One region of the Streptomyces sp. NEAU-W12 genome, then DNA from elsewhere that is predicted to be linked to it. Evidence: riboswitches for the same ligand, from Rfam matches in the RefSeq annotation. Region 1 holds a riboswitch; the other holds the start of a gene.
What was found. A riboswitch is a leader RNA that binds a small molecule or an ion and turns the genes downstream of it on or off. The one in region 1 is predicted to bind cobalamin.
Positions count from the first base shown of each region.

Region 2: it holds a riboswitch for cobalamin, as region 1 does, so the genes downstream of both, ORI94_RS03955 (cobalamin biosynthesis protein) here and ORI94_RS06525 ((2Fe-2S) ferredoxin domain-containing protein) in region 1, are expected to answer to the same signal.

Region 1 covers NZ_JAPJDM010000004.1:68,314-73,469, reverse strand. Annotated here, with positions in the region: gene ORI94_RS06535 (TauD/TfdA dioxygenase family protein) at 12-950, opposite strand; gene ORI94_RS06530 ((2Fe-2S)-binding protein) at 1,404-2,102, opposite strand; gene ORI94_RS06525 ((2Fe-2S) ferredoxin domain-containing protein) at 2,166-2,573, opposite strand; cobalamin riboswitch at 2,637-2,766, opposite strand; gene ORI94_RS06520 (ferric reductase-like transmembrane domain-containing protein) at 2,948-3,934, opposite strand; cobalamin riboswitch at 4,294-4,465, shown strand; gene ORI94_RS06515 (hypothetical protein) at 4,601-5,156, shown strand, end outside.
Region 2 covers NZ_JAPJDM010000002.1:381,517-386,672, forward strand. Annotated here, with positions in the region: gene cobN (cobaltochelatase subunit CobN) at 1-439, opposite strand, end outside; gene ORI94_RS03950 (cobyric acid synthase) at 436-1,971, opposite strand; gene ORI94_RS03955 (cobalamin biosynthesis protein) at 1,968-2,960, opposite strand; cobalamin riboswitch at 3,082-3,244, opposite strand; gene ORI94_RS03960 (hypothetical protein) at 3,369-3,590, opposite strand; gene ORI94_RS03965 (inorganic phosphate transporter) at 3,624-4,874, opposite strand; gene ORI94_RS03970 (class II aldolase/adducin family protein) at 5,074-5,156, shown strand, end outside.

The sequences.
Region 1 (5,156 bases):
GGCAGGGGCGCTCAGTAAGGGCGGTCGCCGGCGATGGCGACGCGCTCGGCGACCCGGCGCCCGCTGCCGTAGTCGTTGACGGCGTAGTGCTGGGTGGCGCGGTTGTCCCAGAAGGCGATGTCCCCCGGCTGCCAGCGAAAGCGCACCTGGAACTCCGGAACGTGCGCCTGCTGGAAGAGGTACCGCAGCAGCCGGTCGCTCTCGTCGCGGGTCATCCCCGTGATGTGGGTGGTGAAGGAGGTGTTCACGAACAGCATGCGCCGCCCGGTCTCGGGGTGGGTGCGCACGACCGGGTGCTCCACGGGCGGGAACCGGTCCTGATGGGGGATCAGCCGCTCGGGCCCGTAGAACCTGGCGAAGCCGGGGATGAAGTCGTGCACGGCCCGGGCGCCCTCGATGCGGTCCTTCACCTCCTGGGGAAGGTTGTCGTAGGCGGCCGCCATGTCCGCCCACATGGTGTCCCCGCCGAACGGGGGCACCTCGCGCACCTGGAGGACGGCGCCGAGCGCGGGCCGCTCCCGGAAGGTGACGTCGGCGTGCCAGACGTTCTCGTAGGTCGGGGTGGCCGGGTCACGCTTGTCGAAGCGGACGACGTCCTCGGTGGAACCGGTGGCGAGCAGCGGGTTCGTCTCCAGCTCGCCCCAGTGGCCGGCGAAGGCGCGCTGCTGGTCGGAGGTGAGGTGCTGGCCGCGGAAGAACAGCACCTTCCACTCCAGCAGGGCCCGGTTGAGTTCCTCGTGAAGCCCGGGGCCGAGCGGGCGTGCGAGGTCGACGCCCTTGATCTCGGCGCCGATCGTGCGCGCCTGCGGGACGACGTCGAACCGTTCGTAGGGGCGTTCCTGCTGCCCCTCGGGCAGCCGGCGCAGTGTGCGCCGTCCCTCGTGCATCCCGTCCTGCGGGATGCGCGCTTCGCGCAGGCCGACGGCCGGACCAGCGTGCGTGACGGTCATGAAGTGCTCCTTCTCGTGTCTGCGCTTCGCCGCGGTGTCCGGCGTCCGCGGGAGACGGGCGTGCGGACGGCCTTGGAAACGGCCGGGACGGCCGGGGCGGTGATGTCCGGGGCGTCCGCCGCAAGGACGGGAGCGCGGTCCGGTTTCAGGGTCGGGGTGCGTCGAGCCTGCGGCTCAAAGGCAGCCGGTTATCGACCGGAGCGTTCACAGCCGATTCGGTCCGGGACGCGCAGAGGCCCCGTCGTCGTGTTGAACCGGTGTGTGGTCACGGCACTGATTGTGGGATCCGCGCCGCACTCTGTCAACGGGGCGTCACCGGGAGGAAACGGCGGACGCGTGGAGGCCCGGCGTCACCGGGGTCCGCCCCGCCCCGTGCGGGGTGGTCCACCCCTGCCGGAACGCCGGCCTGCGCGGAGCCGGTGGGCCGGTGCGGCGCTCCGGTTGCGGCTCGCCTCATGGCCCGTCCCGACCGGCCAGGCAGCAGTCACCGCATTTCGAGCCGTTCGGTGCACGGTAGTAGAGGCAGCAACTGCGGCGCCGGAACGTGAGATCGGGCCCGGTGATCGTTCCCGTGCCCGCGAGCCGTCCGGTACCCAGCAGCTCGGTCGTGAGGCCGGTCAGCGGCTCGCGCAGCCCGGGGCGGGCCCTCAGCAGGGCATGGGCCGCCCCGACGAGTGCGGAGGCGGCGTTCCCGTCCAGCAGGCGCGGAGCGATCCTGACGCGGAGTCCGGCCGCGAGCCCTCGCAGATGGCCCATCACCTGCTCGTTGAGGGCGAGAGCGGGTTCGGGCAGCCGCTCGGCGTGCCAGCCGGCGGGGCGGGGCAGCCGGAGGGCCGGTCCGTCGTCGGCACGCTGCAGTTCCGTCAGGTCCGGGACGATCCCGTGCAGCAGTGCGCAAGCGAGGGCGGGGGACCACAGGCGTGCCGCGTGTCCGAGGTGGGCGATGGACACGTCGATCCGCGGTTCGCGGGTGTGGTGCCGGTGCGCCACGGCCTCGGCCAGGTCGGTGAAGCCCCTCGCATAGGAGTGGTCGAGCGGATGCCAGCCCTCGTCCCGGCCACCGACGTGCACGGCGAAGAAACCGCCGAGGGCCGCCACGTCCTGGAGAGCCGCGGCGACGGCCCCGGCAGAGGCCCGGGCATGTTCGGTCATGTCGGGGCGCTTCCTTTCCGGCGGGTGTACCGGCGCAGGGCCGGTGAGGGGGCGAGCGCGGTCTCAGGAAGCCGTACGCCGTCGCGGCGGCGTGATGGCGTACAGGTCGAGGATGTCCGGTGGGGGCACTACGCCGGGTCCGCCGGCGCGTGCCCAGGCGGCGATGTCCTCGGTGGCGTCCGGGTCGTTGACCAGTCCGAGCCAGACGGGCCGGGCGCCGGCGGCCCGGCCCGCCGCGGAGGGCTGGACGACGATGACGTTGGCCTGTTCGCACACGTCCAGGCACGCGGACACCCGTACCGGTACCTCCGCGCGCAGGCGCGCCGTCTGCGCCGCGTGGTCGACACCGGTCACCTTCGGGCTGCCACAGCAGCAGTCCCTGCACACGACCACTCGGCAGGGCGCCGGGGCGGGCTCCGAGGCCGCGACGTCGACGGACGTCGCTTCGGCCCTGCTCACGCCGTCAGGCATGCGGCATCGTTCCTCTCTTCCGGGGAGATCCGCCCCGGTGACACGTCGAGGAGGCGACCGCGTGAGTCTCCTGGCTCTCGGGTCGATGCGCGCTCCGCGCCTTCCCACCCTGGTGCGGGCAGTGGTCATGTGCGGGGCTCGCTCGCCGATCACAGTGGCGGGACCGCGCCGGATTCACACCGGCTTCCTCGTTCCGCCGTCGCCTTGTCGTCGGCCATCATGGCATCGCGCGGGCTCTCGCACCACGGTGGCCTCCGTCCTCGTCCCCGAGGTGGCCGGCCGGGCGGACAGGGCGTGCGCGGTGCTCACGGAATCGGGCCGGGCCAAACGCGCGGTGCGCGTCGGGTCGTCGGGGTCGTGCGCGGACGGGAACGTCATTCCGTCTCTTGGGCGTGCGGTGCCGTCGCGGGCGGCTCGGCCGGACGGTCCCGTCCTCCGTCGCGGCCGGACACCACGACGACAAGGAGTCCGACGACGGCCGCTGCGGCTGCGAGCCGTCCACCCGCCCGCGCCGCCCAGGCCGGCCGGCCCACCCCCCCGCGTCCCCGGGGCGTGCCCAGTTGCTCGGCCCTGCGGGCCGGCCGCAGCAACCGGAGCAGCAGGAGTACCGCGACCGGCAGCTGCAGCAGCCAGAGCACGGTGCGCGGCCACCCCCCGTACCAGACGTTGGTCCCGTACAGCAGGGTGTGCCACACGCTCAGCACGTACACGACGACGACGAACCGGTGCAGCCGTCGCCAGGCGTTCGCTCCGATGCGGTGCCGGACGTAGAACAACAGGCCCAGGGGGATCGCCAGATACAGGGCGCCCTGGCCGAGCGGGATGGCGACCCTGCCGGTCCCGGAGTCGTACCAGCCCGGCACGAAGCTGTCCGCGAAGCCCGCCCACAGCCGCTCGGCCCAGCCCGACTCCGCCTCGTAGCGGACGAGTTCCGCCGCGAACATCAGCGCGTGCGCGAGCATCAGGGCCATCGTGGTCAGGCTCGTGGTGCGGTGCCAGCGTTCCAGCACCCGCCGGGAGACCGGCAGCCGGGCGGGACGCGGTCCGGACAGCAGCAGTCCGAGCATCACCGTGCCCCACGCCCACAGCAGGCCCGACCACCCGAACGCCTGGCTGAGCAGGTACATCCAGTAGGTACCGGCGTCGGCCATGAACGGCATGACCGCGACCGTGTCGGAATCGCCCGAGCCCACACGCACGTACAGGAACACGAACACGGCCGCCGTGACCACCACCGCCGCGGTGGCGTCGGGCAGCGCGGAGCGCAGATCACCCCGCAGGGCGACACGGTCGGCGGGCGGGCGTTCTCGTCCCGGCCGGGCGGCGGTCCCGTCTTCGTCCGGATTCGCGTCTGACAGCATCGGGGCCTCCCGGGCACTGGCACCGCAGGGTTGGTGCGCGTGTGTCGTGGGGCAACCAGTCTGGCTGAGGGGACGGCACATCACCGATACCCGATCCGGCCAGAGCCCGGAGCGACGGCGAAGGCCGGCAGCTCACCGGTCCGCTGCGGGCCGCCGTCCCCGGCTCCTCACCGGGCCCGGTGGGCACCGCGGATCCGCCACCGCCGCACAGCCCGCGCGCGCAACCGCCCGGCTCCCCCGCCCCGGCTGCCGCACCACTCGCATTCAGGACAACCGCCGTTCCCCCACTGTCGCCGGGGCGCGGGTGCCTCTACGCTGATCCGCGCAGCCGGTTCGCGCCGCCCGTCCGCCCGGACGTCCGGTGGCGCGACGCAAGAGGGAACCCGGTGGGAATCCGGGACTGTCCCGCAGCGGTGAGTGGGAACGAACGCCGTCAAACGACACTGGGCCCGTGCCAGGGCCGGGGAAGTGACGGCCGGTAGGTGTCCGCGGATGTCCGGCGGGCGCGCCCACGAGTCCGAAAACCTGCCGCTGCGCCCGTGCGTCATGCGCGGGCTGTGCACGGTGACCTCGTGGACTGGGTCGGCGGTGCGGACGTCGCACGGCTTGCGTGTGACCGCGCCTCCTTCCCTTCCGGTGTGCAGGGCTCGGGACGGAGGAGAACGCGTGCGTGACCCAGCGAGCGCCCACCGGCTGTGCCGGTTCACGAACGCCTCGCCGCCCGGCGGACCGCGACGGGCCGGGCCGGCCCCGGCCGTGCGCGACCGGGGGGAACAGGGGCCGCCGGGCCGCGGCACCCTGTCCGGTGTCTGCCACGGCACCCTGGGCGAGCTGTACCAGGGACCGCTGCGGGCAGGTGCCGATCCGGACATCGCGGTGGTGTCCTTTCCCGTGAACCTCCACTCCTGGGTGTACTTCACCCCGGGGGCTGCGGCCGGTCCGCCGCAGCCACCACCGCTCGGCGAGAAGGCGGTGGCCGCGGCCCGGCTCTTCCTGGAGCACTACGGCCTCACCCTGCCGCCGGGCGAGTGGAGCGCGTACTCCGACCTGCGGGTGGGCGTGGGAATGGCCAGTTCGACCGCGGACATCGTGGCCACCCTGCGCTGCCTCTTCCACGTTTTCTCTCTGCCCTGTGACGGGGACGTGGTGCTCGGGATCCTGGCGGCGATCGAACGCACCGACAGCGTCTTCCTGGACGAGTTCGCGCTGCACCTCAGCGGCC
Region 2 (5,156 bases), on a different contig from region 1:
CGCGGGCGCCGTGGACGCCGTACTCCGGCATCTTCCGGGGCTGTTCGAACCCCTCGCCGGTGAGCAGGACGGTGTCCGACAGGAACCGGGCCAGCTCGGTCAGGTTGTCCGGGCCGCCCTCCACGAGGTACTTCAGCGCCTCCGCCACGACACCCGCGGGCACCGACGACTCGGCCATCAGCTCCGCGTCCGGCACGGTCTCCCCGCCGAGCAGCACCGTCGGGATCCCGGACGCCCTGAGCGCCGCGAGCCCGTCCTCCCAGGCACGCCTGCCGCCCAGCAGCCGTACGACGGCGAGGTCCGCGCCGTCCAGCAGCGCGGGCAGCCCGGCCGTCACGTCCACGCGGGTCGGGTTGCCGATCCGGTAGGACGCGCCGGTGGCGGCGCGGGCCGCCAGCAGATCGGTGTCGGCGGTCGACAACAACAACACTGTGCTCATGCAGGCGCTCCCGGTGGAATGAAAGGCAGTCCTTGCGGCGCGCCGGACTCGATGAGCCGCCACAGCGCGTCCGTGTCCGCGTGCTGTTCGATCAGGTCGCCGAGCCGGTCGAGCTGCTCCTCGCGCAGCGCGGCGAACGAGGTGTCGGGGGCCGGCACGAAACGGCGCCCCGCGGCGGCGGCCACCTCGCGCAGGAAGGCCCGGCGGAAACCGTCCGACTCCAGCGAGCCGTGCCAGTGCGTGCCCCAGGCCGCTTCGACCCGGCAGCCGTCCAGGCCGTGCCCTCGCTCGTCGGAGAGGAACACCTCACCTCCCCGCACGTCGGCGACCCCGTGATGGATCTCGTAGCCCTCGACGGGCTCCCCGAGGGCCTGCCCGACGGGCCGTGCGAGCGTCTTCTCCCGCGCGAACCGGACCCGTACGGGCAGGATGCCGAGCCCGTCGACCCGGCCGGCGCGGCTCTCCACGTCGTCCTCGATGCGCTCGCCGAGGATCTGGAAGCCGCCGCAGATCCCGAGCACGGGCCGCCCCTCGGCCGCCCGCCGTCTCAGCGCGTCGGCGAGTCCGCGCTCCCGCAGCCACTGGAGCGCCCGTACGGTGCCGCGCGTGCCCGGCACCACCACGAGGTCGGCGTCGGCCAGTTCCTCGGGCCGGTCCACGAAGCGGACCACGACGCCCGGTTCGGCGGCCAGCGCGTCCACGTCCGTGAAGTTGGACATCAGCGGCACCGCGCACACGGCGACCCGCAGCACGTCCTCGCCGACCGGCGCGGTGACCGCGGACTCCCGCACGGCGCCCCGCAGGGACACGGCCAGCCCGTCCTCCTCGTCGATGCCGAGCCCGTGGCGGAAGGGCAGCACGCCGTAGGTGCGCCGCCCGGTCAGACCGTGCAGCATGTCCAGGCCCGGTTCGAGGAGTGACACATCGCCCCGGAACTTGTTCACCAGGAACCCGGCGACCAGTTCCTGGTCCTCGGGGGAGAGCAGCGCGACGGTGCCGAAGAAGGAGGCGAAGACGCCGCCGCGGTCGATGTCGCCGACGACGAGGACGGGGAGCCCGGCGTTCCTCGCGATCCCCATGTTGACGATGTCGGTGCGCCGCAGATTTATCTCGGCCGGGCTGCCGGCCCCTTCACAGATCACCGCGTCATACGTGCCCCGCAACTGCGCGAGACAGTCCAGCACCGTGCCCAGGAGCTGCTGCTGCCGCCCGCCGTGGTAGCCGCGCGCGCTCAGCTCGCCGACCGCCCGGCCCAGCAGGACGACCTGGCTGCTCCGTTCCCCGCCGGGCTTGAGCAGCACCGGGTTCATCAGCGCGTGCGGCTCCACCCGGCAGGCCTGGGCCTGCATGGCCTGCGCCCGGCCGATCTCGGCGCCCTCCCGCGTCACGAACGAGTTCAGCGACATGTTCTGCGCCTTGAACGGCGCGACCTTGACGCCCTGCCGTACGAGCCACCGGCAGATCCCGGCGGTCACCACGCTCTTGCCGGCGTCCGATGTCGTACCGGCGACCAGCAGGCCCCCACCGCTCATGACGTACGTCCCTTCCCACGGTTCCCACGGCGTGCCGTCCGCATCACCGACCGTGTCACCGCTCGCACCGCGGGCCGTGCGACGGCGCCGGCACCGAGCGCCAGCCAGCCGATGCGGCGCGAGAGCCGCACCGCGCGGTCGATGTCCGCCACGGTCACGGCACGGCCGCCGCCGTTGAGGACGGGCCGGTGCTCGACCCGCCCGGCGTAGGACAGCGTCCCGCCGAGCCGCACGCCGAGCGCGCCCGCGAAGGACGCCTCCACGGGCCCTGCGTTGGGACTCGGATGACCGGCGGCATCCGCGCGCCAGGCCCGCACCGCTCCCCGGGGGTCCGGCCCGGCCGCCGAGGCGAGGACGGCGGTCAGTCGCGCTCCGGGCCACCCGGCGACGTCGTCGAGGCGCGCGGAGGCCCAGCCGTACCGCAGGTGGCGGGGGGACCTGTGGCCGACCATGGCGTCCAGGGTGTTGACGGCCCGGAACCCGAGCAGCCCCGGCACACCGGCGACGGCCCCCCACACCAGGGCGCCCACCACGGCGTCGGAGGTGTTCTCGGCGACGGACTCCACGACCGCGCGGGCGATCCCGTCGGCGTCCAGCGCCTGCGGGTCCCGCCCGCACAGGTGCGGCAGCCGTGCCCGCGCCGCCGCGAGGTCCCCGGACTCCAGGGCGCGCCCGACGGCGCGGGCCTCTTGGGCCAGCGACGTCCCTCCGACGACGGCCCAGGTGGCCGCGCCGGTCAGGGCCACCGAGGCGGCGGGGGAGGACCGTACGCAGCGTGCGGCCAGGCTCCCCAGAGCGACGGCCCCGCCGACGCAGACGGCGGTGTGCAGCGCGCCCCGGCCCCGGTCGTCCCGCCACAGCATGTGTTCCACGGCAGCCGCGGCCCGTCCGAAAGCGGCGACCGGATGCCCGCGGCGGGGATCGCCGAGGAGGAGGTCGCCGAGGAGGCCGGCAGCGGCGCCGTACGCGAACGCGCGATCGCCACCCATGGGTTCAACCGGGGAGGGATCCGGTGCGGGCGGTGGCCCCGAGCGGGGGCGGGGTGTCGCTGGTCGACCTCGACAGGCAGCCGGGCATGGCGATATGTCCTCACTCAGGGTGTCCGCGCCCTGGTTCGACGAGACCGGCGGCGAGAGTTCCTGGCTCCCGGGGTGGTTCACCCCGGTGACAGTGGCGGGACCGCGCCGGAATCGCACCGGCTTCCTCTCCTGCCGCCCGTATTGGCTCCGGCAGTCCACCATGGTCCGGAAGAACCGTCAACTTGCCGTTGACCTGCGGGGCTGAAGTGTGCCGAGGCCCACAGAGGGCTTCCGGGGGGTGAACCCCGAAGGCGGCACGGGCACGACGAACGGGCGGTGCGGAGGCGACGCGCCCCGCACCGCCCGTCGGACGGGCCGTCAGGCCATGATCAGGTAGATCCCGTACGCCACCGCCGCCGCGCACGCCGCGAAGCAGGCGTAGGCGCCGGTGACCGCGAGGACCGCGGACCCGCCCCGGGCCGCGGCCCGTTCACGGCGGGACAGGCCGGTGATGCCCAGGGTGAACAGGGCCACCAGGGCCACGGTGACCACGAGGCTGACGCCGAAGACGGAACCGAGGGCGGCCCAGTCGATCTTCATGGTGCTCTTCTTCCTTCGCGTCCTGCTGGGGGGTCAGACCGTGGTCCTGGCCGGAGGGGCCGTCGGGTCGGCGGGGGCCGGGACGGTGGCCGAGAGCTCGTCGCTCACGTGGCCCGCCGGCGGGGTGGCCACCGCGGCCATGGCCGCGGTCACGACGCCGCCCTGCTCCTCGTCCGTCTCGTCGGTGCCGTTCACGTTGGTGTGGTCGACGACCTCGCGCCGGGAGATCTTCCAGATCGCCGCGCTGGATCCGACCAGGAAGACGGCGACGAGGGCGGTGCCCCAGCCGCCGAAGCCGCAGACCCACTCGGCGATCGCCGCGACCAGGGCCGCCGCCGGCAGCGTCAGACCCCAGGCGACGAACATCCGGGTGGCCGTCGACCAGCGGACCACACCGCCCTTGCGGCCCAGGCCCGCACCCATCACCGAACCGGAGACCGAGTGCGTGGTGGACAGGGAGAAACCGAGGTGGGAGGAGGCCAGGATGACCGTCGCGGCGCTCGTCTGGGCGGCGAAGCCCTGCTGCGGCTGGAGGTCGGTCAGGCCCTTGCCCATGGTGCGGATGATGCGCCAGCCGCCGAGGTAGGTGCCGAGCGCGATGGCGATGCCCGCGGAGAGGATGACCCACATCGGCGGGTCGGAGTCCGGGGCGAGGGTGCCGCCGGCGACCAGGGCCAGGGTGATGATGCCCATGGTCTTCTGGGCGTCGTTGGTGCCGTGGGCCAGGGAGACCAGGCCGGCCGAGGCGATCTGTCCGGCCCGGTACCCCTTCTCGGAGGCCTTGCTGTCGGCCGACCGGCGGCCCATGCGGTAGGTCAGCCGGGTCGCGAACATCGCGGCCAGGCCGGCGACCAGCGGCGCGGCGATCGCGGGGATCAGCACCTTGGTGACCAGGACGTCGCCGTGCACCGCGCCGAAGCCCGCCGAGGCGACGGTGGCGCCGATCAGGCCGCCCATCAGGGCGTGCGAGGAACTGGACGGCAGACCGACCAGCCAGGTCAGGAGGTTCCAGAGGATCGCGCCGACCAGTGCGGCGAAGATGACCTCGGGACGGATGCCGGCCTCGTCGACGAGGCCCTTGGAGATCGTGTTGGCGACCTCCACGGAGAGGAAGGCGCCCACCAGGTTGAGGACGGCGGACATGGCCACCGCCACCTTGGGCTTGAGAGCACCGGTCGAAATGGTCGTCGCCATCGCGTTCGCGGTGTCGTGGAAACCGTTCGTGAAATCGAACGCGAGTGCGGTTACCACCACAATCGCGAGGATCAGCGAGAAGCTTTCCATTTACCCAGGCAATCGTTCGAAGTCATTGGCGCGTTGAACGTAGGCAACCTGGATGAACGGAAGATGAACTGGGATGGGCATTGGGGTGACTGTGATGAATCCGACGGCTCCATGGCCGGCCGGAGACGGGTGCGGACGGGCAGTCGGGGGCGGAAGGCACGCCGTTGAAGAGATTCCGGTCACCCGGCAGGATCACGGCATGGCTGAGCGACAGGTCGACCGGCGGGGCGCGAGGAAGCGGCGGGGGCGGCAGGCGAGCGACGAGGAGGCCCGCGCCTGGAC